DNA from 4 places in the Listeria sp. SHR_NRA_18 genome. Region 2 is predicted to be linked to each of the others. Evidence: riboswitches for the same ligand, from Rfam matches in the RefSeq annotation. Region 2 holds a riboswitch; each other region holds the start of a gene.

Region 1 (7,308 bases), on a different contig from region 2:
CACAAACGCATCATCCTCCCACGAATTCCAAAGCCCTTTCACGACCTCCAAATGCTCCACCGCAATCTCATAACGCAGCGCATGTTCCGGATGCGTTTTCTTACTATAATTATTCGCCGAACCCTCGAGCGGCGACGTCACCGCATTCCATCCAGCCCGACCATTACTAATCAAATCCAGCGACCCGAACTGCCGCGCCACCGTATAAGGCTCACTATAAGACGTCGAAAGCGTTCCCACCAGCCCAATCCGCGACGTCACCGCAGCCAATCCCGAAAGCACCGTCAAAGGCTCAAACCGATTCAAAAAATGCGGAATCGACTTCTCATTGATAAACAACCCATCCGCCACAAAAGCAAGCGTAAACCCAGCCGCCTCAGCCTTCAAAGCCTGTTCCTTATAAAACTCAAAATTCACACTCGCATCAGCCGGCACACTCTCATGTTTCCAAGCATTCATATGCCCACCAGGACCATGCAACATCACGCCAAATTTAATTTTTCCCATTCATCATTTCCCCCTTCTCATCTCACATCCACCGTCAAAATCGCCTCACTAAGCAACTGCACCGATCGGAACCTCGCGTCCTGCCTCGCAACCGGCGTATGAATTACGAACTCATCCACATCAAACGTCGCCCGCAATCGCACTAATTCCGCCTTCACCTGCTGCGCCGTCCCAACAATAATATCCGCCACACGCTCTTCTATCTCGAAATCCGTCACACCAGCCTGTCTCGCAAATTCCTCCGCCTGCGCCACCGTCTGCACCGTCACCGAAACACCCGTCGAAAGCGTCACCCGCACCACTTTTTGCTCACCCGCAAGCGCCCGTGCCTCACCTTCCGTATCCGCCGCCAAAACCGGAACCGCGATAATCAATTCCCCATCCGGATTCGCCGCCCGAAACGCCGTTACTGCCTCCTTAAGCGCCACCTCATCACTATTAATAAATTTCGCAAAACAATAATTCACACCCTGCGCACCGGCCAATTCCGCACTCGCCACACTCGCACCCAGCAAGAAAATCTCCGGTTTCGTCGGTGGCTCAGGGCTCACCCCAACACCAGCCAACACATGATCCGCAGGCACCTCATCATCCACGAACTGCCTCAAAAGCACCAACTGCTCCTCAAAATCCGTTTTTCCCGACCGTCCAAATTGCAAAGCCTTCGTCGAGCGCGGCAACCCACCAGGCGCCTTTCCAACACCCAAATCCACTCGATTCGGCGCTAACGTGGCGAGCAGGTTAAAGTTCTCCGCGACCTTATACGCACTATAATGCTGCAACATCACGCCACCCGAGCCAACCCGAATCCGCTCTGTTCGCGCCAACAAATGCGACACCAAAACCTCCGGCGAAACACCAGCCAACAACTTCGTATCATGATGCTCCGACACCCAAAACCTGTGATATCCCCATTCCTCCGCCTTTTCCGCCAACGCAATCGTCTGCTGCAACGCCTCATACCCACTTTTGCCATCCGCAATCGGGCTCTGATCTAATAAACTGAGTCTAAATCCCATTTCTCCGCCTCCCTCAAAGCCGTCTCAAGTGCCGGCAACCCGAGCTCCGTCACGCCCCAATATGTATTCCCCCGACCAATTTCGACCACAGGAACATAACGCACTCCGTACTTCGCCTGCAAAATTTCCCGCTGCTCATCATGATCCGTCACATCCACCACCTGAAAATCGCGCCCCTCCTTCGTCAAATAATCCTTCACCTCCGCACAATAATCACAACCCCGTTTCGCCCAAACCACAATCGCTAATTTTTCCGCCATCTCATTCGTCCCCCTTTTAAATTATTTGTCCAACCTCACGCCGACCGACCGCCACGACCAATTCCGCCAACTGCCCACGCAATCGCTGCTCCAACTCCACATCCCGAATCGGCACAACCGCCGCCTTATCCACCTGCGCGTCCACCACATAAACCCCTTGTAAAACCTCACCCTTCAACACACCAAGCAGCGGCTTCAATGCAAAATCAATCGCCAACACATGCCCGTTGCTCCCACCAGACATAATCGGCAGAACAACCTTATTTTTCAAAATATTCTCCGGCAACAAATCCAAAACCGCCTTCAAAACCCCCGTATACGAAGCCTTATAAACCGGCGATCCCACAATCACACCATCCGCCGCCTCAATATCCGCGACCAATTCCCCAATCCGCGCATCTTTGAAGTCCGCATTCACCAACGTTTCCGCCGCAAAATCCCGCACCGAGTGAAAACTAGTTTCAATCCCATCCCCCTGCAAAATCCCACCAGCATACCGCAAAACCTTATCTGTCCCCGATTGCGCCGATGGACTACCAGACAAAATCACGATTCGACTCATCTCATCCCCACTTTCTTTTTAAAACATATATATCCGATGCATTTACTATGAATTAAGACAAAAAAGAACCTCCCTTCCGAATTTGGAAAAGAGATCCCTCTTCTCCCTATTTGCCAGGCCAGAAACGCTCGCCTGCTGGAATGAGCACCGTTCTATCACTAGAGGTTGCTGTGGGATCAAAGGACCAGGTTCCTCCCCCAACTCTTAATAAGGACTGTATAATTTTTATGATTGGATGTATCTTACCATCCCTAAAATCAGATGTCAACAAATAATTTGTCTTTTTAGACTAGTTAGGTTTTTCACAAAAAGGATGAGACCTTACCCAATCTAATATTCTCAGTGATACAATTTATCTAAATATAACTTTTTTATACCACACTAGTAGCTTGTCGAAAAATCAATATCTATTTATTCGGCTTCTTTTTTTCAAATAACCTTACTATGAACAGACAACTCAGGAGCACTAACGGAATACTCACAATAAACCATAAAAAAGTTCTTGGAAAAATTTCATAATAATAATACATGAATACTGTTACCCAAATAAATAATACAGCATACTTCAATATATTTTTCACAAAATCACCTCTTGTATTATGTATATCTGCACAGCCATTATCCGCTCATTTATTCATCTTGTCCAGTCATTAGCTATCTAAATTATAAAGCGCTTTATAAACGGGACATGTCGAAATATATAATAATACAAAGCATAGCCAATAACTCCGCCACAAACATTCAACATAACATCATTAATATCCGTTGCCCGCCAGACATTGAGCATCGTTAATTGCCAAATATACTGCAAAATTTCAATGACTACCGACGTCGCTAAAATAACCATAATGACACGTCCAAATTTCCGCATACTTCGAAAGTTAACTGGCAATAAAATCGCGAAAGGAATCATCATAACAAGATTTCCACCCAGATTCCTAACGATTATTGAAAAATCCGCATCCAACAAACCGAAAAACTGCATCGGATTTAGGTTAATCACAATCTCGCGATACCGTTGCTCATACTCCCCGACAATGATATTTATTGGGAATAAAGTCACAACAACCAACACACCTAAATACAAAACAAAAAATAAGCGACTGATTTCTTTGTGCCAATCCAATTTTTTATCTTTGAGAATAAGTACTCCTCGTATTATCACATAGACACACACGCTTAAAAACATTGGTATTAAACCATCTATTGTATATTCTTCGTATCCCATTTGCATCATTCACTCTCGATTATAAATATTTTGTATCATGGCTGTTTTACTAATAAAATACGCCAAAACAAACCCGCTCACATTCAAAATGACATCCGTCACATCCATAAAATGATTCGGATAAATAAATACAATATCCAAAAATAACTGCATCGATTCAATCATAACAGAAATAAGTAACCCGATACAAATAAAGTTTCCAAAAGATATGCTCGGCTTCATCGCACCTATATAAATCCCAAGTGGAAACAGCAACATCACGTTCCCAACAGCCTGATACCAGTCTGCCATCGCCCCATCCAAAAGTTGCTTAAACGGAACAATATTTATATAATCCATCACTGCATAATTCCCTGCATCCAACAAATTCCCGAGTATCGTAAATGGAAAAATCACAAACTTAATCAAAAATACTAAGTAAACCCCAAGCAAAGCCGTTGCAAAATAATATCTATCCAACTTCTTCCCCTGCAAAAGAAATCCCAACGTTATCGCCATCACGACAAGCAACGCAATCGCTAAGATAATAATGAAAAATGGATCGTATGTTATGTCCATGCCAGTTGCTCCTTTAAAAATAATTTAATTAATAAAAACCTTCCCTTTAAAAGATTGATTATTCGGTAGAATGCTAGACTTCATGTAGACTCTGTACACGCCACGACCTTTTACATAGAGTTTTGCTGATGTATCTTTTACATGAGAATAATTCCATGAAGCATCCGTCTTTGCCCAACCAATATAACCAAGGCTTTGCTGCAAAGTTAATGTAATATGAAATTTCCCAGTTGGCCATTTTGTTGGCGTTGTTGTCACTCTCACAGAATTACCGGCTCCCATCTCAAAGCTTCGCGTGAATAATCCGCCTTTAAAATCATATGATCCGTCTACAGATGCTGCAAGTGCCGATATTGGCAAGATAAAAACCAGTAACACCGCAACAATAGAACTAACAATTTTCTTTTTCATACTCCCTACTCCTTTTTAGTTTTATTTATAACAACCAAATTGTATCACACAAATAACAATCGAGTCAAATTGAGTTGAAAATATGCAAAAAGCCCCTCAAAAAGGAGCCAACACCACCATCAAATCTCTTCCACAATCGATGTCCCAGAATCTCTCTCTAGCCCATTCCATTGCCATTTCTCGTGCATACGAAGTTTCCCATCTGGTAAAAATTCTGGTGTCGAGTGGCACGTCCCGCTTCGAATCTTTTTGTGGACGCTTACATGATTATAACGGAAATCAATCGATCCATCCTTGTGAACAACACCAATCAGTGTGCCACGCTCAATCTCGCCACCCTCGTATGTCCCCGAAATGACATCACCATCTTGAAAATAATGAAAAACCGTTTTTTCAGATACCTCGCCATTTCCCGAGTTTTCGACCACTGTGAACTTTTTACCCTGATAATTAACGATCAGAATCCCTCCTAGTTTTCGAACTAATCACACAACTATTATAGCACAAAATGACAAAAATGCCCTAGCCAAGTGTTGCATGACTAGAGCCTCATTTTTTATTACTCGCCTAAATCCTTTACCCAATCATTCATTGCACGGCGTGGCTTCGCATCAGGAATCTCGTTGACCCGCGTAATCTGCAAGCAACCAACGATCTGCTGACCATCCAGCCCCAGCTCCGTCACAACCTCCGGATCAAAAATAAAGTTATTCGTCCGCCATAGCACGCCAAGACCTGCTTCCCATGCCAAAAGTTGGATATTCTGAATAAACGCACTCGTCGCAGCGATTGCCTCAAAATCCTTCTTACCGCTCCCGATAATGTCCGTCGTCACGATCAGTGTATAAGGTGGCGCCACAATCTTGCGCTCATTCCCAGCACGAATCTGCTCGCGTCGCTCATGCGTCAACGGCTCGCCCTGCATCCGCTCCATCGAGTTCACAATCGCCTCCACAAAACGGCGCTTCTCCTCTTCCGTCGACAAAACCGCCACATGCCACGGTTCCATTTTACTATGAAACGGTGCAAAAGCCGATTTCTCCAAAATGTCATTAATAACCCCGCGCTCGATTGGCGTCTCGTCCACCTGCTTGATACTACGGCGTTCCATTATAATTTCTGATATATTTTTAGCCATCAATAGTCCTCCTAGTGATAATCATTCTCACTAAGTATAGCACGCCAAACCTCTGCTTACCACTATCTAACTTTCCAGAATTTCCAACGTGAGGTCATTTTTGGATTTATGCGCCACAATATAATCGATATACTGCGTCATAAACTCCCCGTTCGCCTTCTGCCACAACGCATAACCCGGCGTCTTCTCCACACCATTCAAAAAGCTCTTATCCCCCGTGAAATACGCAAAATTGACCTGTTCCATCGTTTTTGCCATTTCCTCCACATCGTCCGGATCATATTTCCCTGTTCGGAACAAATCACTGAGCGCCTTCGTGTAACTAAACTGCCCAAAATAAGCCTTCGAATACTGCTGAAAACCGAGCAAATTCGGATCCTTCGAGTTAATTTTCCGCGCATATTTCTCCACATCCACACGCTGCGTCTTGTAAGAAAGCCCCTGATTCGGCGTGTAATTCACGACACCATACTGCTGCGGATACATCGCCATCGAGCTCGTCGCGACATCATAAATCGTGCGCCCCTGCGCCGTTTCCGAGCGAATATCCTGAATATGCACATGCCCACTCAAGTTGAGCGGAATATCATTTTTCGCAAAAAGCGACACCGCTTCCTTGTTCTGCACAATCGTGAACCCCTTCGTCAACAGCTCACTATGATCCAGCAAATTGTGATGCGTCACCGTAATCAGCTCTGCGCCATGCTTCTTCGCCAAATCAATGCACTTCTGAATCCAAGCAAACGTCTCCGTACTAATATACCCATTCGTTTCCGGCGCACCAAAACGCTTATTATTCTCATAATCCGCCGTATCCACCATCAAAAGCCACACATCACTAGACGGCGCCGCGAGGTAACTAAGCGTGGAATCATCCCGCATCACAGCCTCATCATACCCCGAATTATGATAAATCGACGCAAACTCATCCGGCGTAATATCCTCCGCCTTCACCTGCTTATCCCCCTCAAATTTCCGCGCATAAGGGTTCAAAACATCATGATTCCCCGGAATAACAAAAGTTTGGACACCCGATTTCTCGATATCCTCCAATTTCTCCGCCGTTTCCTCGTGACTGACTTTCTCGCCATTATTCGTGATGTCACCGCTAAGCACGAGAACATCCGGCTTCTGCGCCTTCACATCATCGACAAAAGCATCCGTAATTTCGGTGATATAATTCTGCTGTTTCCCGTCTCCCGTCGCGAGGTAGGTTTTGAACGCTTTTCCGCCATCCGTGAGCGTGTTGGAGAGATAGTGGATATCGGTAGCTTGGTAAATCGTGAGCGGCTGATTTTCCGGGATTTTTGGCGCTATATTAGGTTCAGAAGATTGTTCAGTTGGTTGCGCGCATCCAGTCAGCACAAGGCCCAGTAACACGATACATGCAAGTACGGCTTTTTTCATTTGGCGGAGCTCCTTTGTTTATATATTCACATGATTTAGTATAACATGAATTCCAGGTTTTGGGGATGGAGATTTTGTGAATAAAATTCTAACTTATACCTCCATATATCTTTATGGTATAATATCTCTGCAGACAACTAAAATCAGGAAAGGATGAGTAAGAAGTGGCAAAAAAAATACAACTTCCTAGCGGTAGATTATCTGAACATGCGACTGCG
Region 2 (7,308 bases):
GGTGCGCAGGAATATATTGATTTTCATTTGGTTGTGGCGAATAATCAGACGATCGAGCAGGCGCATTCGCTATGTGATGTGATTGAGAAGGAAATTTATGATTTTTATGCGAAGGCACAAGTGTTGATTCATTTGGAGCCGGAGCAGGAACGAATTTTGACGAAATAACGCGGGCCTTTATGTTACAATACAAGTATGTGAAACGAAAAGTGAGGTGGCGCAAGGATGACATCGATTTTAATTGCGGATGATGATAAGGAAATTGTGGATTTAGTGAAATTATATCTTCAGAATGAGGGCTATACGATTTATTATGCTTATGACGGCGCGCAGGTCTGGGAAACGGTGCAAAAAGAGCAGCTGGATTTGGTTGTGTTGGATATTATGATGCCGAAAATGGATGGTCTGGAGGTCTGTCGATTAATGCGTCAAGAGGGGATTACGACGCCGATTTTGATGCTGAGTGCGAAGGCAGAGGATAATGATAAAATTATGGGACTCTTGACTGGAGCGGATGATTATATGGTGAAGCCGTTTAATCCGCTAGAGTTGTCGGTGCGCGTGAAGGCGATTTTGCGACGGGTGCAGTTGATGCGTCAGGGGAATATGGGTAGTACGCCGCTGAATCAGTTGATTTTAGGCCCCATCGTGATTGATCGGGAGTTGCATACGGTGATGGTGAATGAGAAGGATTTGCATTTGACGACGTCGGAATTTGATATTTTATTTTTGCTGGCGAATGAGCCGGGTCGTGTTTTTAGTTCTGAGCTGATTTTTGAACGGATTTGGCAGGAGAAGGCGCTGGGTGCGAGTAAGACGGTGATGGTGCATATCAGCAATTTACGTGATAAGTTGAAGGATGCGATGGACGGAGAAAATGTGATCAAAACCATTTGGGGAGTAGGTTATAAAATTGAGGTTTAAGCAGTTCATATGGCGAATTTGGCAGCAAATGCATCCATTACAAATCGTTATTTTTGCGTTGTTGTCTTGGTTTGCTAGCTTTGTGGCATTGCGGAGTATCGGTTTGTGGCTCGTTTCGGTGACGCAGGATTCGGTTGTGTTGACTGGGACGACGAAGAGTTTTATTGATTTATTCGGCTACGGTCGTTATGATAAATTGCTGAATTCGCCGTGGCTTATCATGTTAAAATATCTTGGTATGACTGGTGTAGCGCTCGTATTTTTCATTTTTTTCTATTGGCTTTTTAAACAGAATTTACTTAGAAAACAGTTGCGACAGATTAATGAGGCGATACTTCAAGATCAGCCGATGGAGCAGGACAGTTTGATTCCCGAGATTGTGCAGTTGGAGGAGAGCATCGAGAAAATGCGGGTGCACCAGGCGGAATTGATTGAGCAGGAGCAGGAGGCGCAACAGGCAAAAAACGACTTGATTACGAATGTGTCGCATGATTTACGTACGCCGCTGACTTCGATATTGGGTTATTTGAGTTATATTCATGAGGACCGGTATCGCGATGAGGTGGAGTTGCGTCATTATACGGAATTGGTGTATGGAAAAGCGCAAAGACTGCATAAATTGATTGATGATTTGTTTGATTATACGCGTCTTGAGAGCACGGAGTTTCAGATTAAAGAGGATACGCTCGATATGGTGGAATTATTGCGCCAGCTCGTTTCAGAGTACGAACGTTCTGCTGCTGAAAAAGAGGTTCAGATCGTTGAAATGTATGCCGTTGAGAACTTGAAAGTTATGGGGGATGGTATGCAGATTATGCGTTTATTTGAGAATCTGTTTTCGAATGCGCTTCGGTACGGTGCTTCTGGGAAGAAAATCGATATTAGCGCGAAAAAAGAAGCAGGTATGGCGATTATCGAGGTTTCGAACTATGGAGCTGAGATTCCGGCTGGTGATTTACCGCAGTTGTTTGATCGGTTTTATAAAGTGGATAAAAATCGGACGACGACGGGAACAGGGCTCGGTTTGGCGATTGCGAAGTCGATTGTCGAGCGTCATGGTGGACAGGTTTTCGCTACGAGTAGAAAAGGAAAAACGACATTTACGGTGAAGTTACCAGTTACCGAGAGTTAGTAAGGTATGATATTTTGCAAGAAGCAGCGCGTAATAGGGACTTTTCTTACAGAACTGTCATTTTACGCGCGGAATCTTAAGCTTTTCTTTCTAATTTCTTACTCTCCATTTTATCATTTTTAGGTAAGATGTAATCAGGAGGGGAAATTATGAAAAAACAGACATTGATTTTAATTCTCGCTTGTTTGACGATTGTTGCTATTTTAGTTTTTGTATTATTAGGAAGAGATATTCGTGCGACGCCATCGATTGAGGCTAGTAGCGCGCTTGTTGTGAACACGAAACAGGAGAAGGCGCTTTTTGCGGAAGATGTGAATCGCGCGGTTCCGATTGCAAGTATAACGAAATTAATGACGACCTATTTAGTTTTAGAGGCGATACATAAAAAATCTCTTTCTTGGGATGAGATGTTGCCGTTGGGGCGTCTGGATGATCCACAGGCGGTGAGTCTGTACGCGAAAACGGGAACGAAACACTATTCGGTGGAGGATTTATTTGCGGCGATGCTGATTATGTCGGCAAATGATGCGGCGGAGGCTTTGGCTGAGCGAGTGGACGCGGAGCATTTCACGGAGAAAATGAATGCGCGGGCAAAAGAGTTCGGCATGTCAGCGAAGACGCATTTCAGCAGTGCGAGCGGTTTGGATAAGGATGGCGACATGTCGATGTCAACCGCAGCGGATTTGATGATTTTGACGAAACGGTTGTTGAAGGACTATCCGGAAGTGCTGGATACGACATCGCGAACGGATTACGTGACGAAAAAAGGCGATACAATTCATACGACGAATGGTGCGCTCCAAGAAGGCGTGGTAAGCGGGATGGATGGCTTGAAAACGGGTTATACGGATCAAGCTGGGTACTGTTTTGTAGGAACGGCGGTTCAAAATGGAGAGCGAGTCATCTCAATTACGTTGGGTAGTTCGACGGATGAAGGACGAATAAAAGATGCTAAAAAAATGATGGAGTTCGGCTTTTCGAAATAAAATTGAAACTGAATCTTGACAAATCCGACTAAAAACATGTAATATTAATAAACACAAGGCGTGTAAGTGAATGCGTCTAAAAAATAATCTTATCAAGAGTGGTGGAGGGATATGCCCGAAGAAGCCCGGCAACCTAAGTGGATGAATGATTTTATCCATTGCAAGGTGCTAAATCATACAGAGTGTCAGACTCTGAGAGATGAGAGAAAAGCGTAAATTATGCATGTAATTACACCTTTCTTCGCTCAAGTGGCAAGAGAGGTTTTTTGTTTTTAGAAAAAGATTGAGGGTGGAGTTTACTTTGATAAGGCTTAAAAGTGTTGCGAAGGATTATAAGACTCGAAAAAACAATGTGAGAGCAGTGGATGATGTTAATTTGGACATCGCGGACGGTGAAATTTTTGGCGTTGTGGGGTATTCTGGCGCTGGGAAAAGTACGCTGATTCGGATGTTTAACGGTTTGGAGTTGCCGACAGAAGGCACGGTGGAAGTGGATGATTTGTTTATTTCCCAAATTAGAGGGAGTAAATTGCGTAAGGCGCGTCAGCAAATCGGGATGATTTTTCAGCATTTTAATTTGCTTTGGTCGCGTACAGTGTATGATAATATCGCGTTTCCGCTGGAGATTGCGGGAGTGCGTGGCGAGAAGCGGCGTTTTCGAGTGAATGAATTGATTAGACTTGTTGGCTTGGAGGGCAAGGAAGACGCGTATCCTTCTGAGCTAAGTGGTGGTCAGAAGCAGCGTGTTGGGATTGCGCGGGCACTTGCGAATAATCCGAAAGTATTGCTTTGTGATGAGGCGACATCGGCACTCGATCCACAAACGACGGATGAAGTGTTGGAGTTATTGCTCGATATTAATCGCCGTCTGAACTTGACGATTATTGTGATTACGCACGAAATGCACGTTATTCGCAAAATTTGTAATCGTGTGGCGGTCATGGAAGCGGGGCGTGTAGTCGAACTTGGCGATGTTATTGAAGTATTCCAACATCCGAAAGAGTCAGTGACAAAACGGTTTGTGCGCCAAGTAACCGAATCCGATGAGACGGAAGAATTGATTCACATGTTGCTGGAAAACTATTCGGAAGGCAAGCTTGTGAAGCTGCTTTTTGTTGGTGGGAAGGCGACGCAGCCGATTATTTCACAAGTAGCGCAAGACAATAAGGTATTACTCAACATTTTACACGGGAACCTGACGCAAACGCAAAATGGAGCGTACGGGACTTTATATATTCAAATTCAAGGTGAGGAATCGCAAGTCGATGCCACAATCACCCGGTTACGCGAGCTTGAGATAGAAACGGAAGTGATTGAAGGATGAACGATTCGACAGGATATTTCGCAAATGTAGATTGGGACATGATGAAAACAGCCACAGAGGAAACGCTTTACATGACGATTGTTTCGCTGTTCGCGGTCTTCTTCCTAGGCTTGGCTTTGGGGCTCGTTTTATTCTTGACGAACCGTAAAAAGGACGCTGGATCACGGACGGCTTACTGGATAACGGCGATTTTGGTCAACGTGTTCCGGTCGATTCCGTTCATCATTTTAATCGTGTTATTACTTCCGATGACGAAAACGCTTGTCGGTACGATAATTGGGCCTAAAGCGGCGCTACCAGCCTTGATTATTTCAGCGGCTCCATTTTATGCACGAATGGTGGAAATCGCGTTTCGTGAGGTCGACAAGGGCGTTATTGAGGCGGCAAAAGCGATGGGTGCGAACCTATTCACGATTATTGGTAAAGTTTTGATTCCAGAAGCTTTGCCCGCAATCATTTCAGGCATTACCGTGACGGCGATTTCACTGGTTGGCTTCACGGCCATGGCGGGTGTTATCGGTGCAGGCGGGCTCGGAAACGCGGCTTATCTAGAAGGTTTCCAACGAGCACAGCCAGCAGTCACATTAGTTGCGACTATTATTATTTTAATTATAGTATTTGTTTTCCAGTTCATTGGGGACATCTTGACCAAATGGGTCGACAAACGATAGGAAAAGGGGAGTTAACGGATGAAAAAAGTTTTATTAGGATTATTTACACTGACATTGGTATTAGTTTTAGCGGCTTGTGGCGGAGGTTCGAAGGATGATGCGAGTGGCGACAAAGAAACAACGCTTGTTATTGGTGCATCTAACTCACCGCATGCTGTCATTTTAGAAAAAGCGAAACCTATTTTAGCGAAAAAAGGTATTAATTTAGATATTAAAAAGTACACGGACTATGTAATGCCGAATGTGGCGTTGGATGAAGGCGATTTGGATGCGAACTATTTCCAAACGATTCCTTACATGGAGCTTGAAATGAAGGAAAAAGGTTATAAATTCGTGAACATGGGCGGTATTCATATCGAGCCAATGGGTCTTTATTCTAAGAAAATTGATTCGTTAGACGACCTACCGAAAAATGCGCAAGTGATCATGTCTAATAGTAAATCGGATTGGCCGCGTGTGCTGGGCATTTTAGCGGATAATGGCGTAATTAAACTGAAAGACGGCGTGAAGCGTCAAGATGTCACATTTGATGATATCGTTGAAAATCCGAAAAATATCAAATTTAAATACGATGTGGATGCTGGTTACTTGATGACGGCGTACAATAATGAAGAAGGCGATATTGTTGCGATCAACTCGAATTTTGTGGTGGATCAAGGCATGAATCCTAAAGAAGATGCGATTGCGATTGAGCAAACAGATTCTCCTTACGTGAATATCGTTGCGGCACAAGAGAAGAATAAAGATAACAAGGATATTAAAGAATTGGTGAAAGTTTTGCAGTCTAAAGAGATTCAAGATTTCATCACAAAAGAGTGGAAGGGTGCAGTCGTACCGGTTTCTAACTAATAAGCGTTGTGTCGTCCTACCTGATTTGGGTGGGGCGATTTTTTTCGTGAGTGAAAATGTGCTATATTTGATTTATAAAATGGACTGGATTAAAATTGTAATGCTGATTTAGAAATTATTTTTGGAGTAATGGAAGTGAGGAAACGTCATGAAAATCGTGGAGATTGAGCAGTTAACGAAGAAGTTTGAAAAGAATATCGCGGTGGATAATCTGGATTTGACGATAGAAGAGGGACAGATTTTCGGATTGCTTGGGCCTAATGGGGCTGGGAAAAGTACGACGATCAGTGTTTTGTGCGGGCTTTTGAAGAAGAATAGTGGGCAGATTCGGCTGTTTGGGGAGGAGCAGGAGACGCATAGTTTGGAGATTAAGCAGCGAATTGGCTTGGTGCCACAGGATATTGCGCTTTATATTGATTTGTCGGCGTTTGAGAATGTGCGCTTTTTCGCGGGGCTTTATGGGTTGCGTGGGAAGGGATTGGATGCGGCTGCGAACACGGCTTTGGAGTTTGTTGGTTTGGCGGATAAGGCGAAGGATAAGCCGGGGACTTTTTCTGGTGGGATGAAGCGGCGCCTGAATATTGCGTGTGCGATTGCGCATAAACCGGAGCTGATTATTATGGATGAGCCGACCGTGGGGATCGATCCGCAGTCTCGGAATTATATTTTGAAGTCGATTAAGAAGTTGAATGCGTCGGGTTGCACGATTATTTATACGAGTCACTATATGGAAGAAGTCGAGGAGTTGTGTGATTATATTTCGATTATTGACCACGGAAAAGTGATTGCGGAAGGCACGAAGGAACAGTTGGTGAGCCTTGTTTCGGATCGGAAAGAGATGCGTTTAGTTGTGGATGATGCGTCGAAAATTGATCTGGGGGCGTTGCGGGCCATTCCTGGGATTTTGGCGGTGGATGTGACGGAAGGCAATGTGCTTGGCATCACGTCGAACAGTGAGGTAAATAATTTGAACGCGGTTTTAGAACGGCTGATTGGGCAGGCGGTTGAAGTGTTGGAGATGAACCAGCAGACGTTGAATTTGGAAACAGTCTTTTTGAATTTGACGGGCCGAAAATTACGGGATTAGAGAGGAAGTTGAGCTTGTGATGATGATTTTTCATATAATGTTGAAGGCAATCAAGCTGACGCTGCGTGATAAGGGCTATTTTCTCTATATGATGATTTTCCCGTTGGCGTTGATTTTGGTGCTGGGAAGTGTGTTGCAGGACGCTTTTAGTAGCGACGTGGAGCTGGACAAGATGACGGTGGAGTACACGGTGCAAAAGGATAGTCCGGTTGGCAAGGCGTTCGGTGAGTTCGCGACGGGGGCTAGTGGGAAGCAGGTGACGTTTAAGGAAGCGGACAGTGCGAAGGCTGGCAAAGATGCGGTGGCGAATGGGGATGCTGTTGGTTTTGTGGACG
Region 3 (7,308 bases), on a different contig from region 2:
GTTATATGAAATTTTCAAAGAACAATTAAGAAGCTATAAACTTATTATACGAGGAGTGATGACAATGCAAATCGAAGTAAGCGATCAAGCACAACACTGGTTTAGAAATGAGTTTAACACGGCCGATGGAAATGGAATTAGATTATTCGCAAAATATGGTGGCTCCAACAGTTCCCTACATCCTGGTTTTTCAATCGGATTAGTATCTGAAAAACCCACGGAAATGGCATTGCAACACAAAATCGGCGATATTTTATTCTACGTAGAAGATCATGATTACTGGTACTTTAAAGATCATGACTGGATCATTGATTACAATCCAAAAAGCGAAGAAGTAACCTTCAAATTTTTTGAGAAAGTAAAATAAATCTCTCAGCGGATCGACAAACGCTCATTTTCGTCGTTAAAAGCACTGTTTCAGCGCTCACGTACTTTAGTACGCTCCGCACTGGAACAGTGCTTTTGCCTAGAAACTAAGCATTTGTCGATCCGCTGAGGTTTGGTAGGAAATCATGTGAAGTGGTTTTTCGAAATTTTGGCGAGTCCTTTATAGGGCTCGTTTTATTTGGTGTAAATCTCCCAACTTTTCCGGCAACTCTTTACTCCAAGAAGCGATTCTGCTATTCTAAGGGGAAGAGAATTAGGGAGTTGAGATTTTGAAGAAATTAGCAAAATGGAGCATCATGGGGATTATTTTAGTCATGCTTATTGGTGGATGCTCAAATAATACACAAACATCCAGTGTTACCGAAAATACGTTAGACGGCGCGAAATTCACTTTTTTTGACGTCGGGCAGGGGGACAGCACGCTTATTCAAGCCGATGATGGCACAACGATTCTGATTGATACTGGCCGCCATGACGATAATCGGATTTTGACATATCTAGAAAAAGCGAATATCGAAAAAATTGATTTGTTGCTTTTAACACATCCGCACTCAGATCATATTGGCAACGCGGATAAAGTCATCAAACAGTATAAGCCGAAAGAAATTTGGATGGATGGACTCGTGTTCAATAGCTCGATTTATGAGCGCGTGATTGATGCCGCTCTGGCTTCGGACGCGAAATATAAGGAGCCAAGACGCGGTGAAAAAGCTACATTCGGACCGTTTGGGATTCAGGTGCTGAGTCCGGATAAATTATCGGATAACGCTAACAACGATTCCATCGCGATTCGTCTAACATACAAAGATATTGCGGCTATTTTTACAGGAGACGCAGAAAAGTCACGCGAACGAGAAATGGTCGACAGCGGCCTAGATTTAAACGCCCAGATTCTCGATTTGGGACACCACGGTTCGTCAACATCGAATCAGCCGTACTTTTTAGATGCAGTCAAACCGGAAGTCGCCGTGTATTCTGCTGAAAAAGGAAATTCCTACGGGCACCCGCACCGCGAAGTCATTCAGTGGCTCAAGGATCGCGATATCAAAACGTATGGAACGGATGTCGAAGGAACGGTAACAATCGAGACGGATGGCAAACAAATCCACGTCGCGACAGAAAAATCCGGCACACCGGAACCTGGAAATAGCACTGGCAAACAAACAACAGAAGAACCAGGCGAGGCGGTTCCGATGCCAAATACAATTAATATTAACACAGCAACCGCAGAAGAACTGCAATATCTACCGAGCATTGGCCCCGTTTTAGCAGACAAAATTATCGCCGAACGACCATATAAATCAATTGACGAATTGAAAAAAATAAACGGAATAGGCGACGGCATTGTTCGACAAATCAAAGAACAAGGCAAAGCAACCGTAAAGTAGGTGTACCATGAGCAAAAAAGCGATTTTAGACCGTATCGAGGATGGAAAAGCGGTTTTTCTACTCGAACCAGATGAGCAAATATGGACAATCCCACAAACCAAACTGCCAAAAAATATTCACGAAGGCAGTTCGGTTCTAATCGATGGCACGAGAATCACACTAGACGCCCAAACAACAGCGGAAAACAAAGCACGCATCGCAGCGAAACTCGAACAATTGCGCAGAAAAAACGATTAATAAACAAAGAACTTTTCCAAAAGTGGTTGACAGTATCCGAAATACACGATATAGTTATAAAAAATAAATAACGACTTACACATTTTATCCAGAGAGGTGGAGGGATTTGGCCCTACGAAACCTCGGCAACAGATCATGTATTGATACTGTGCCAATTCCAACAAGCATTCCATTTGCTTGGTAGATAAGGTGAGACGACAAAGACTGCATTCATATGACTGTATAATTATTCGGTACATAGATGTTTGGACTAGAATCTCCTCTTATTAACTTAAGGGGAGATTTTTTTGTGGGTAAGGCAATTAAGGGAGTGATAGGATGATCGAATTCAAAAATGTAACGAAAACATTCAAAAGCGGAGGCAAAGAAATTACCGCGTTAGACGGCGTTAGCTTAACCATCGAAAAAGGCGACATATTCGGCGTAGTGGGCTTTAGTGGTGCAGGAAAAAGTACCTTGATTCGCACGGTAAACCTACTGGAGCGGCCCACAAAAGGCTCCATGGCTGTGGCAGGAACCGATTTAACAACATTAAAATCCAAAGAACTTCGCGCAGAACGAAAAAAGATTGGCATGATTTTTCAACATTTTAACTTATTGAATTCCAAAACGGTCTTCGATAACATCGCGATACCGCTAGCTTTAATACATACAAACCGAAAAGAACGCGAAAAGCGAGTGCTGGAATTGTTGGACTTTGTTGGCTTAGCAGATAAAGCAAAGAATTATCCCGACCAATTATCCGGCGGCCAAAAGCAGCGTATCGGGATTGCACGTGCACTCGCAACAAATCCAGAGGTGCTCCTATGCGATGAGGCAACGAGCGCATTAGATCCAGAGACAACAGGCGCGATTCTCGAACTGTTACAAAAAATCAACAAAGAATACAATATTACGATTCTGCTCATCACCCACGAAATGTCTGTGATACGCGAAATCTGCAATCGAGTAGCGGTGATGGAAGGCGGTAAAGTTATCGAAGAAGGCAAAGTATTCGATATCTTCTCAAATCCGCAAAGCCAAACCGCGAAAAACTTCGTCAAGACGGTAATCAATGACGATATTCCAGCCAGCGCACTGAAGCTGATTCAAAATCACGACGCAACCGTTTGGAAATTCACATTTGTGGGAGAATCATCAGGAAATCCGCTACTTTCGAATATTGCCAAACAATTTGATGTCAATGTCAGCGTCCTAAGTGGGAATATCTCTGAAATTCAGGCGATTGCGTTTGGCTACATGATCGTGGAAGTCACAGGTGAGCCAGAAGAAATCGCAAAAGCCTTCGCTTACGCAACAACGCAAAATGTCAAATTAGAGGAGGTGGGAGCGCATGGAAGTCACATCTGAACAGCTAAGCATGGCATTTATTGAAACCCTATACATGGTTACATGGTCACTCTTATTTGCTTGCCTTATAGGGATACCACTCGGTGTCTTACTCGTCGTAACGCGAAAAGGTCACATTTTGCAAAATACAATGATTTTCAATATTTTAAACCCAATTATCAACATTTTGCGTTCGGTGCCATTTATTATTTTGCTAGTCGCATTGATTCCTGTGACGCGTTTCATCGTCGATTCGAGCATTGGCGTGAAAGCCGCGATTGTTCCACTTGTTTTCTACGCAGGACCTTACATTGCAAGACTTGTTGAAAACTCGCTTTTAGAGGTGGATCAAGGCATTATCGAGGCAGCTCAGGCGATGGGCGCGAACGCGTGGCAAATTATATGGCGATTTATGTTGCCAGAGGGTCTTAGCTCATTGATTCTGACACTAACTACCGCGACGATTGGTCTCGTTGGTGCTACCGCAATGGCAGGAGTTGTTGGTGCAGGAGGGATTGGAAACTTGGCGATTACGTATGGGTACCAGCGTTATGATAATATCACGATGCTCGTTACAGTTATTATTTTGGTCGTTATTGTCCAAAGTGTCCAGTCGCTGGGGAACTTCATTTCTCGCAAAATCCGCCGCCGTTAGGCGCCGGCGACGCCGAGAAACGCTCATCTTCGTCGTTAAAACCTGTGCTACGGGGTTCTCGTACAAATCGTACGCTCCACTCCGTTGCTCGGCTTTGCCTAGAATCTAGGCATTTCTCGGCGCCACCTCCGTTTGGAGGTTCAATCGTGAAGGACACTTAAACATGATTTTAAGAAAAGATAAAATAATAAATAATAGGGGAGTTTTTTGGATGAAGAAGTTGGTTTTAGTTTTGACGTTGGTATTGTTGGCTGTTGTTGCTACGGCTTGTGGTGGTTCAGATGAGAAGGCGCAGGGAGACGAGAAGAATTTGGTGATTGGTGTGAGTGCTGGGGATCGGACTTGGCCTGAAATTAAGCGGATTGCTGAGAAGGATGGTATTAATATCGAATTGAAAGAATTTAGTGACTATGTCTTGCCGAACCGCGCGCTTGCTGACGGGGACTTGGATGCGAATGCTTTTCAAACGGTTGCCTATTTCGATTCTTTTATTAAAGAAAATAAGCTAGATCTTGTACCGCTTGCTTCGACGGTCATTGCTCCAATGGGCGTTTATTCGAACAAAGTGAAAGACATTAAGGATATTAAAAATGGCGCTACTATCGCTGTTCCTGATGATATTACGAACTACGGCCGTGCTTTGCTTTTGCTGCAAGAGGCGGGACTTATCACGTTGGTTGATGATTTTGATGGGAACGGGTCACCAGAAGCAATCAAAGAAAATCCGAAAAAGCTCGATATTAAGCCAATGGTAGCTGGTCAAATTCCGCGCGCGCTAGACGATGTGGATGCGGCAACAATCAATAACGGTGTGGCTGTTGAGGCGAAACTGAACCCGCTGAAAGACTCGATTTTCCTAGAGTCAGATACGGCGAAACCTTATATTAACATTATTGCCGTTCGAAAAGGGGACACAGATCGCGAAGCTTTGAAAAAAATTGTGGAAATTTACCACTCCGATGACATGAAGAAATTTATCGAAAAAACATATAAAGGTAGCTCCATCCCAGCATTTATCCCGCTTGATGAGCTAGAAACGTATAAAGAAACGTGGTCAAAAAAATAAATTCGAAATACGGAGGCGTTGCACATGGTACAAGCAAAACTGACATGGTCTGAGGCCATTGAAACAAATATTGACGCGCATCAAGACTTCTATATTGAAGTAAGTCACGATATTCACGACCACCCAGAAATCGGCAACGAAGAATTCTACGCAAGCGAAAAACTGGCGACCATCCTTGAAAAAGCTGGTTTCACCGTGGAATTAGACGTAGCAGGCCACAAAACCGCTTTCCTCGCTCGTAAAAAAGCAGAGAAGCCAGGCGCTACAGTTGCCTTTTTAGCGGAATATGACGCGCTACCAGGGCTTGGACATGCATGCGGGCACAACATAATTGGCACAACGAGCGTTGCCGCAGCCATCGCACTCGCCGAAGTAATCGAGGAAACGGGTGGGGAAGTAGTCGTACTTGGAACGCCAGCCGAAGAGGGTGGACCAAATGGCAGTGCGAAAGGAAGTTTTGTGAAGCATAATCTCCTCCAAGGTATTGACGCCGCGCTCATGATTCATCCATCCAGCGACTCCGCGTTAACGACACCATCGCTTGCCGTGGACGTTTTAGAATTTGAGTTCTTCGGGAAACCAGCCCATTCCGCGGCTAACCCAGAAGATGGCATTAACGCACTGGACGGCCTTATCCAGTTTTACAACGGCGTCAATGCTTTACGTCAACACGTGACCTCCGATGTGCGCATTCATGGCATTATTTTGGATGGTGGTCAAGCGCCGAATATCGTTCCAGATTACGCCCGTGCCCGTTTTTTCACGCGCGCTGACAAACGTCGCCGTCTCGATGATATCACGAAGCGCGTCATTCAAGTCGCAGAAGGTGCTGCGATTCAAACTGGTACAACGTTTAAAGTGACGAATATCCAGAATGGCGTCGATGATTTCCTGATTAATAAACAGTTCAATCGCCTGTTCGCACGTATCGCGGAGCAACTAGACGAACCGCTAATTACCGATAGTCGCGGCATTGGTTCCACAGATGCAGGAAACATTAGCCAAGTTATCCCAACCATCCACCCTTATATCAAAATTGGTTCCAGTGACCTCGTTGGGCATACCGTTGAATTCCGCGAAGCCGCAAGATCCGCTGCTGGAGACAAGGCCTTAATCAAAGGCGCCAAACTGCTCGCGCTAACCGCTTTAGAACTCTACACGAACGAAGCGCTATTAGTCGATATAAAACAAGAATACGAAGATACAAAACAAATCTAGTCTGCCAAAAAAGGAGATAGGTCAACTGCTTATCTCCTTTAACGTGATAAACATTATAAAATAATTCTATTAATTTAGAAAAAGGTATTTATTTTCGCGTCAAAATAGCGTATGATAGAAACAGTCACACAAAAAAGGGGAGTTTTACATATGAAAAAAAGATATATTATCAGCTTGATTCTAGTAGCCAGCATGTTCGTATTAGCAGCATGCGGAGGAGGAAAAGACACGGCGAGCGATGCCTCAGATAAACAAGTCTTGCGCGTCATCGAATCCACAGAAATTCCACTCATGGACACATCACTTGCAACAGACGGCGTCAGCTTCACCGCGATGAATCAAGTTTTTGAAGGGCTTTATACGCTTGATTCCAAGGACCAAATCATCCCAGCAGCAGCCGAAGCCATGCCTCAAATAAGTAAAGATCAAAAAATATACACCATCAAAATCCGCGACAACGCGAAATGGTCAGACGGATCAGATCTCACAGCCGATGACTTCATCTACGCTTGGCGCAAAGTCGTCAATCCAAAATCGGGCGCCCAGTATTCCTTTTTATACCGCGATGTCGTTGCCAATGCAAGCGATATTATCGACGGTAAAAAAGATCCAAAAGAACTCGGCGTGAAAGCACTGGATGACAAAACCATCGAAATCCAACTGACACAGGCCGTGCCGTACTTCAACTCACTACTCACATTCGGCCCGTTCTATCCACAAAAAGAGGCTTACGTGAGCAAAGAAGGGAAAGACTTTGCCAAAGATTCCGATCATTTACTTTACAACGGCCCATTCACAATGTCCGATTGGTCGGGCACAAGCAAAAGCTGGAGTTTCATCAAAAACGATAACTACTGGGATAAGAAAAACGTCAAATTAGATCGCATCGATGTCCAAGTAGCCAAAGAACCAGGCTCAGCAGTCAATCTCTACAACACAGGAAAAGTTGACCGTGCCCCATTAACAGGCGATTACGCGAGCCAATACAAAGACAATAAAGAATTCGTTGCAGAACCCGATTCCTACG
Region 4 (7,308 bases), on a different contig from region 2:
TGAATAATATCCGCTCCAGCCTCGATATAAGCCCGATGGATCGCAACAATATCATCTGGATGCGATAAATTCAACTCCTCAAAGGAACGGTCAACCCCATAAGAATAAAGCAGCGTACCCATTGCACCATCAGCAATTAAAACTTTTTCACTTAAATCGCGGCGTAAATTCATCAACGAGCACTCCTTTCCACTGTATAGGTAAGCGCTTGTTCGAAGTCTTTGATCACATCCGCGATATCCTCAAGCCCCGCCGAAAAGCGTAATAATCCTGGCGTAATGCCGAGTTTCAACCGTTCTTCTTCTGGAATCGCCGCATGAGACATCCTCGCCGGGTACGACAAAATACTCTCCACTGCGCCAAGACTCACCGAAAACACCGGCAATTTCGCATGATTCACAAACTGGCGCGCCGCCTCCTCGCTACCGAGATCAAACGACAACACCGCGCCCGCCGAATCCGCCTGTCTCTGCTGAATATCATAATCCGGATGACTCGCAAGCCCAGGATAAAAAACCGCCTTCACCCGATCATCCGCTTGCAAAAATTCCGCCAGTTTTTGCGCTGACGCCGTGCCCACACTCATCCGCACAGCAAGCGTCTTGAGGCCACGCAACAACAACCAGCAATCCTGAACGCCGAGCACGCCACCCGTCGAATTTTGCATGAAATAAACCTGTTTCGCGAGCTCCTCATTATTCGTCACCACAAGCCCCGCCAAAATATCGCTATGGCCCCCGATAAATTTCGTCGCACTATGCACCACCATATCCGCGCCCAAATCAAGCGGTCGTTGCAAAGCCGGCGTCAAAAACGTATTATCCACAAACGTATAACAATCATGTTCCTTCGCAAGTCGCGCCACCGCCGCAATATCCGTCACGCGCATCAATGGGTTCGAAGGCGTCTCCACATAAACCAACTTCGTATTCTCCTGAAAAGCCGCCGCAACAGCATCCAAATCACCCATATCCACAAACGTATGCGTAATCCCAAACCGTGGCAAAACCTGCTCCGTCAACCGAAACGTACCGCCATACACATCCCCAGAAATAATAAAATGATCGCCCTGCGACAACGTCAAAAGTGCCGCTGAAATCGCAGCCATCCCAGTCGCAAACGCAAAACCATGCGTCCCATTTTCCAACTTAGCAATCGCTTCCTCCACAGCCTGACGCGTCGGATTCCCCGATCTCGCATAATCGAACTCATGATAATTATCAAAATCCGGCTGATGGAACGTCGATGACAAATGAAGCGGTGTGTTCAGAGCACCAGTCGCCTCATCAATCCCAAGACTCGCATGCACAACCTTCGTATTAAAAGAAAACCCCTCACTCATGCACGCTCACCCCTTCTTTTAAAACAGCCGCAAAAGCCTGATCCAAATCAGCAATTAAGTCATCACTATTTTCAATCCCAACCGAAATCCGTAAAAGCTCATCCGTCAGCCCATAAGATTCCCGAAGTTCGCGCGGCACATCCGCATGCGTCTGCGTCACTGGATACGTGATCAAACTCTCTACGCCACCCAAACTCTCCGCAAACGTAAACAACTCCAAGCTACGCAATAACGGCGAAACAAGCGTAGCATCCTTAATCAAGAAACTCACCATGCCGCCCTTTCCAGGATACAGCACCTTCGTCACAGCCTCGTGACCCTCCAAAAACGCCGCCACTTTCCGCGCATTTTTCTGATGTTGCTCCACCCGCAAAACAAGCGTCTTCAACCCACGCATCAATAACCAACTGTCAAATGGCGAAAGTACCGCACCAATCGAATTATGGAAATCGCGCAACTGCACAGCCAACGCCTCATCTTTCACAATCACCGCACCCGCAAGCACATCATTATGCCCACCAAGATACTTCGTCGCACTATGAAAAACGATATCCGCACCCAAATCCAGCGGCTGCTGCAAAATCGGCGTCAAAAACGTATTATCCACAATCACCAGCAAATCATGCTTCTTAGCAAAAGCCACAACGGCCGCAAGATCCGTTTCCACCATCAAAGGATTCGTCGGCGTTTCAATAAACACAGCCTTCGTCGCCGGTGTCAACAAACCTTCCAAATCAGCCAAATCCGTCGACTCCCAATAAGAAAAATCAATGTTATACTTTTTCGCAATCAATTCAAAATAACGATATGTACCACCATATAAATCCCGTGAAGAAATAATATGATCGCCACTCGCAAACAACGTAAAAATAAGCTGAATCGCACTCATACCCGAACTCGTCGCAAAACCAGCCGTTCCATTTTCAAGTGTCGCGAGTGACTCCTCCAAAACCTCACGCGTCGGATTTCCCGTTCTCGTATAATCATACCCTGTCGAAACACCCAGATCTTCATGACGGTATGCAGTCGACAAATATATCGGCATGTTCACAGCACCAGTCGCTCCACTTTTTCGATTTCCAATTTGCGCTACAATTGTTTCTTTCTTTAACTTTGTCATTCCAATCCCCTCCATCAATTTAAAAAGCGCCAGGAGTAGCAACATGATGCCGTTCCTAGCGCCTAATTTCCTATTATTTTATCACTTTATACGCTTCACGAATTTCCTTCGTCGCATTGACCATATCTCGAAGCGCCTCAACCGTTTCCTTCTCTTTACGCGTTTTCAAACCACAGTCCGGATTCACCCAGAACTGACGCGCATCAATTACTTTTAAAGCTCGACGAATGTTCTCTTGAATCTCACCCGTCGTCGGAACACGCGGGCTATGAATATCATATACACCCAGACCAATCTCTTTATCGTAACCAACCTTCTCAAACGTTTCGATAATTTCACCGTGGCTACGAGACGTCTCAATCGAGATAACATCCGCATCTAGCGCACTAATCGTATCGATAATATCCTCAAACTCGGCATAACACATATGCGTATGAATTTGCGTATCATTCTTAACCGAAGTCGTCGTTAACTTGAACGAATAAACCGCATCATCCAAGTACTTCTGCCATCTTGAACGCTTCAGCGGCAATCCTTCACGCAGCGCTGGCTCATCGACTTGAATCACACGAATTCCAGCCTCCTCAAGCGCCTCCACCTCTTTACGCAGCGCCAAACCAACTTGATTCGCAACCACATAATCCGGCACATCATCACGCACAAACGACCAGTTGATAATCGTCACCGGCGCCGTCAACATCCCCTTCACAGGACGATCCGTTAGCGATTGTGCATAAACGCTTTCCTTCACCGTAATAGCTTCCGTAAACGCCACATCCCCGTATACCAATGGCGGACGCACCGCGCGCGACCCATAAGACTGCACCCAACCAAATTTCGTCGCTTGGAAACCATCCAACTTCTGACCAAAATACTCCACCATATCCGTTCTTTCAAACTCACCGTGCACCAGCACATCCAAGTCCAAATCCTCTTGAATCCGAATCCAGCGTTCCGTCTCCGTCTCAATAAATTTCTCATATTCCGCGTCCGTAATCACTTTCTTCAACCAATCCGAACGTTTTTTCCGAACCTCAGGCGACTGCGGAAAACTACCGATCGTCGTCGTTGGCAATAACGGCAACTGCAACCACTCATGTTGCAACTTAATCCGCTCCGCAAACGGTAAATCACGCTTCACCTCCACGTTCTCTAAATTACGAATCGCTTCCTGCACCTCCGCATTATTCCGGTGATGCGAACCATTAATCGCACCCAGCGCCGCCCTCGCATCCGTAAATTCCGCCGTCACATCTTCCCCATTCAATGCCTCCGTCAGCGCCACTAACTCCACCAACTTCTCATCCGCGAATGACAACCCACCAAGCAACACCCCATCCAAATCAGGCTCACTCGCTTTCGTCACCGGCACATGCAGTAATGAACTCGACGGCTGCACAATTAACCGCTCTTTCGGCACCACTTTTGCAATCCGCTCAAGAAGTCCTAATTTCGCATCCAAATCCGCACGCCATACATTACGACCATCAATCACTCCAGCCGCCAAAATTTTATCCTCCGGGAATCCAAATTTTTCAAGCGCTTCGATCGACTCACCATGATCATGCACAAAATCCACACCAATCGCATCCACCGGCAGTTTCACAACCTCTTCAAAATAATCAAGACTTTCGAAATAGGTTTGCAATTCAATCTTCAAATTAGGTGCAATGTTCTTAAATAAAGCATAGACCTCTTCAAACAACACCAACTCTTCCTTATCAAAACTAGTCGCTAAGTAAGGCTCATCAATCTGCACCCATTTCACACCAGCATTTTGCAACTCCTTCAAAATTTGACCATAAAGCGGAATCAGCTGATCCAACAACCCTTTAAAATCATCATTCCCCTTCGCCAATTTCAAATACGTAATCGGTCCAACAAGCACTGGCTTCCCATCAATACCAAGCTCTTTTTTAGCTTCCTCGTAATAAAACAACGCCCGATTCTCCGTCAACTGCGGCTTCGCATCCACAAGCTCCGGCACAATATAATGATAATTCGTATTAAACCACTTCGTCATCTCCGAAGCAACCGCCCCATCATTCCCACGCGCAACCTCGAAATATGTATCAAGATCCACTTTCCCAGCCTCATAATTAAATCGTTTCGGCACAATCCCAAAAGTAATACTCGTATCTAAAATGTGATCATAAAAAGAAAAGTCCCCAACTGGAATCAAATCAATCCCTTTGTCCTGCTGTTTCTTCAAAGCTTGTAAACGCAATTCTTTAGTTTCAGAAAGTAATTGCTCTTCAGAAATCTTATGGTTCCAATAATTCTCAAGTGCCTTCTTCCACTCCCGTTTCTCACCTAAACGCGGATACCCTAAATTTGAACTTTGAACTTTCGCCATTTCACATCACCATTCCCTCATTATTTTTTTCATATAAAAAGCCTCCCCAGCAAAGAACCAGAGAGGCTACGAATATCCGAATTTTACAGACACGCATTCACTCTCTTATCTTTCGAAGCATCATACTTCGCAGGATTTAGCACCTTTTCAAAAACTGAAAGGTTGCCGGGTTTCACAGGGCCAGTCCCTCTACCACTCACAATAAGAGTTATTATATGAAATTAATTACATCCAGTTCCGATGTATTGAACTTATATTACCATCCCACGAAATTCCTGTCAACTAAAAAATCACGGCATTGTCAAACTTTTTCGAGCATTCCCGAAAAACAACGCTAAAAACGCTACAACCAGAAGCCCTGTAATCACAAAATAAAACACATCATTACCAAACAAACCAATCATAATTCCCGTCGCAGAAGGCCCAATAATACTCCCCAAACTAAAGCTCATCCCGACTAAAATATTCCCCGCAGGCAAAAGCTCCAGTGGCGTCAAATCCGTCATATAAGACAATCCAAGCGAATACATCGACCCCAGAAAAATCCCCAGAACAAAAAACATCCCAATCAATACAATACTATTAGAAACAAAAGCCGTCACAAAAAACAAAACAGCCCCCACCCCCACAAAAATAGGCAAAACCTTTGCCCTACCAATCCTATCACTCAAAATCCCAATCGGAACTTGGAATAAAATCGTCCCAACAGAAAAGGAAGAAATAATCGTCACAACCATCGCCTGCGGAATCCCATCCCGAAGCCCCACAATCGGAAAAGTAGCATTAAGCGCCGTCTCCAATATGCCATAAACAAAAGGCGGAATCATCGAAATCCAAGCAAGCCTAAATACGTCCGAAAATCGCTTTATACTTCCAAAAAACGAAATTTCGCGTATAACTGCCTTCTCAGCAACAAACTCATTCCTAAGAAACCACACAAGCCCCCAAGCAATAATCACCATAATCCCCGATATAAAGAACGGCAAGTTCACATTAATCTCCATTAAATTCACGAGTTGTGGTCCAACAGCAAACCCCAACGAAAAAAACAGACCATAGATAGCCATATTACGTCCACGCTTAGAAGGATGACTCATAGCACCAATCCAAGTCTGCGAAGAAAAGTGCAACATATGATCCCCCACACCAATCAGCAGTCGCAAAATAAACCAAAAATATAAATTAAACCACAGTGGAAATAGTAATAAAGCAACCGCTACAATCCCACCACCAACAATAATAATAGGTTTGTATCCAAATCGGTGTAATGGCGCCTCAATAAATGGCGATACTAATAAGACCCCTATATATATCCCAGTAGCATGGAGCCCATTCAATCCCGAAGAAATCCCATTTCCCTCAAATATAATCGAAATCAAAGGCAACAATAAGCCTTGAGATAAACCAGATATAGCAACAACCACTGTCAAAATCCAAAATTTAAATCTATTGCTTTTCATACCTATCCTCCTATGCATTTTTTGCATTAAAAAGAACAATGCCATAAATGACATTGTTCTTATAATCAGCGATGACCCGTACGGGATTCGAACCCGTGTTACCGCCGTGAAAGGGCGGTGTCTTAACCGCTTGACCAACGGGCCTAAATATTAATTCTAGTTTCGCATCTTTTATACTGGCGGAGAAGGAGGGATTTGAACCCTCGCGCCGCGTTAACGACCTATACCCTTAGCAGGGGCACCTCTTCAGCCACTTGAGTACTTCCCCAATATAAACAATTACAAGCTCCACAGGCAAGACTCGAACTTGCGACCGATCGGTTAACAGCCGATTGCTCTACCAACTGAGCTACTGTGGAATAATATGGTGGGCCTAAATGGACTCGAACCATCGACCTCACGCTTATCAGGCGTGCGCTCTAACCAGCTGAGCTATAGGCCCACAATAAAAAAATAAAGAGCGGGTGATGGGAATCGAACCCACGACAACAGCTTGGAAGGCTGTAGTTTTACCACTAAACTACACCCGCATTATCCAAAATTTCATAAAGGCGGCTAGTGGGAATCGAACCCACGCATGCCTGAACCACAATCAGGTGCGTTAACCACTTCGCCATAGCCGCCGCTATCGCTAAATATGGTGCCGGCTGCAAGAGTCGAACTCGCGACCTACTGATTACAAATCAGTTGCTCTACCAACTGAGCTAAGCCGGCTTAAGATACAAACAACTATAAAGGTGGCTTGGGACAGAATCGAACTGCCGACACCTTGAGCTTCAATCAAGTGCTCTACCAACTGAGCTACCAAGCCATAAGTAAAGCGGTCCCGACGGGATTTGAACCCGCGATCTCCTGCGTGACAGGCAGGCATGTTAACCCCTACACCACGGAACCACCAATTGCGGGGACAGGATTTGAACCTGCGACCTTCGGGTTATGAGCCCGACGAGCTACCAGACTGCTCCACCCCGCGACAATAATATTATTTTATCCACAAATCACTAAGAAGAAAAAGGAGGAAGAGGGATTC

What was found. A riboswitch is a leader RNA that binds a small molecule or an ion and turns the genes downstream of it on or off. The one in region 2 is predicted to bind S-adenosylmethionine.
Region 1: it holds a riboswitch for S-adenosylmethionine, as region 2 does, so the genes downstream of both, ssuE (NADPH-dependent FMN reductase) here and DUK53_RS11920 (methionine ABC transporter ATP-binding protein) in region 2, are expected to answer to the same signal.
Region 3: it holds a riboswitch for S-adenosylmethionine, as region 2 does, so the genes downstream of both, DUK53_RS04175 (methionine ABC transporter ATP-binding protein) here and DUK53_RS11920 (methionine ABC transporter ATP-binding protein) in region 2, are expected to answer to the same signal.
Region 4: it holds a riboswitch for S-adenosylmethionine, as region 2 does, so the genes downstream of both, metE (5-methyltetrahydropteroyltriglutamate--homocysteine S-methyltransferase) here and DUK53_RS11920 (methionine ABC transporter ATP-binding protein) in region 2, are expected to answer to the same signal.

Annotation. Positions count from the first base shown of each region.
Region 1 is NZ_QPKR01000006.1:69,448-76,755, forward strand. Features, by position in the region: gene DUK53_RS10290 (LLM class flavin-dependent oxidoreductase) at 1-507, opposite strand, end outside; gene DUK53_RS10295 (LLM class flavin-dependent oxidoreductase) at 525-1,526, opposite strand; gene DUK53_RS10300 (glutaredoxin family protein) at 1,502-1,786, opposite strand; gene ssuE (NADPH-dependent FMN reductase) at 1,803-2,348, opposite strand; SAM riboswitch class I at 2,452-2,562, opposite strand; gene DUK53_RS10310 (VanZ family protein) at 3,007-3,576, opposite strand; gene DUK53_RS10315 (VanZ family protein) at 3,586-4,134, opposite strand; gene DUK53_RS10320 (hypothetical protein) at 4,159-4,545, opposite strand; gene DUK53_RS10325 (avidin-fold protein) at 4,665-5,009, opposite strand; gene DUK53_RS10330 (nitroreductase family protein) at 5,105-5,683, opposite strand; gene DUK53_RS10335 (metallophosphoesterase) at 5,750-7,090, opposite strand; gene DUK53_RS10340 (DUF3130 family protein) at 7,255-7,308, shown strand, end outside.
Region 2 is NZ_QPKR01000007.1:176,595-183,902, reverse strand. Features, by position in the region: gene DUK53_RS11940 (cation diffusion facilitator family transporter) at 1-168, shown strand, start outside; gene DUK53_RS11935 (response regulator transcription factor) at 226-924, shown strand; gene DUK53_RS11930 (sensor histidine kinase) at 908-2,056, shown strand; gene DUK53_RS11925 (D-alanyl-D-alanine carboxypeptidase family protein) at 2,206-3,042, shown strand; SAM riboswitch class I at 3,129-3,248, shown strand; gene DUK53_RS11920 (methionine ABC transporter ATP-binding protein) at 3,344-4,366, shown strand; gene DUK53_RS11915 (methionine ABC transporter permease) at 4,363-5,037, shown strand; gene DUK53_RS11910 (MetQ/NlpA family ABC transporter substrate-binding protein) at 5,056-5,886, shown strand; gene DUK53_RS11905 (ABC transporter ATP-binding protein) at 6,035-6,973, shown strand; gene DUK53_RS11900 (ABC transporter permease) at 6,993-7,308, shown strand, end outside.
Region 3 is NZ_QPKR01000001.1:830,997-838,304, reverse strand. Features, by position in the region: gene DUK53_RS04190 (HesB/YadR/YfhF family protein) at 65-367, shown strand; gene DUK53_RS04185 (MBL fold metallo-hydrolase) at 684-1,775, shown strand; gene DUK53_RS04180 (DUF3006 domain-containing protein) at 1,783-2,013, shown strand; SAM riboswitch class I at 2,095-2,204, shown strand; gene DUK53_RS04175 (methionine ABC transporter ATP-binding protein) at 2,332-3,363, shown strand; gene DUK53_RS04170 (methionine ABC transporter permease) at 3,347-3,997, shown strand; gene DUK53_RS04165 (MetQ/NlpA family ABC transporter substrate-binding protein) at 4,209-5,063, shown strand; gene DUK53_RS04160 (M20 family metallopeptidase) at 5,088-6,281, shown strand; gene DUK53_RS04155 (peptide ABC transporter substrate-binding protein) at 6,432-7,308, shown strand, end outside.
Region 4 is NZ_QPKR01000001.1:1,262-8,569, reverse strand. Features, by position in the region: gene DUK53_RS00140 (bifunctional homocysteine S-methyltransferase/methylenetetrahydrofolate reductase) at 1-173, opposite strand, end outside; gene metC (cystathionine beta-lyase) at 173-1,342, opposite strand; gene DUK53_RS00130 (aminotransferase class I/II-fold pyridoxal phosphate-dependent enzyme) at 1,335-2,462, opposite strand; gene metE (5-methyltetrahydropteroyltriglutamate--homocysteine S-methyltransferase) at 2,536-4,818, opposite strand; SAM riboswitch class I at 4,921-5,026, opposite strand; gene DUK53_RS00120 (MFS transporter) at 5,109-6,278, opposite strand; tRNA gene DUK53_RS00115 (tRNA-Glu) at 6,351-6,422, opposite strand; tRNA gene DUK53_RS00110 (tRNA-Ser) at 6,456-6,546, opposite strand; tRNA gene DUK53_RS00105 (tRNA-Asn) at 6,565-6,637, opposite strand; tRNA gene DUK53_RS00100 (tRNA-Ile) at 6,644-6,720, opposite strand; tRNA gene DUK53_RS00095 (tRNA-Gly) at 6,738-6,808, opposite strand; tRNA gene DUK53_RS00090 (tRNA-His) at 6,829-6,901, opposite strand; tRNA gene DUK53_RS00085 (tRNA-Thr) at 6,917-6,992, opposite strand; tRNA gene DUK53_RS00080 (tRNA-Phe) at 7,017-7,089, opposite strand; tRNA gene DUK53_RS00075 (tRNA-Asp) at 7,100-7,172, opposite strand; tRNA gene DUK53_RS00070 (tRNA-Met) at 7,178-7,251, opposite strand; tRNA gene DUK53_RS00065 (tRNA-Ser) at 7,292-7,308, opposite strand, start outside.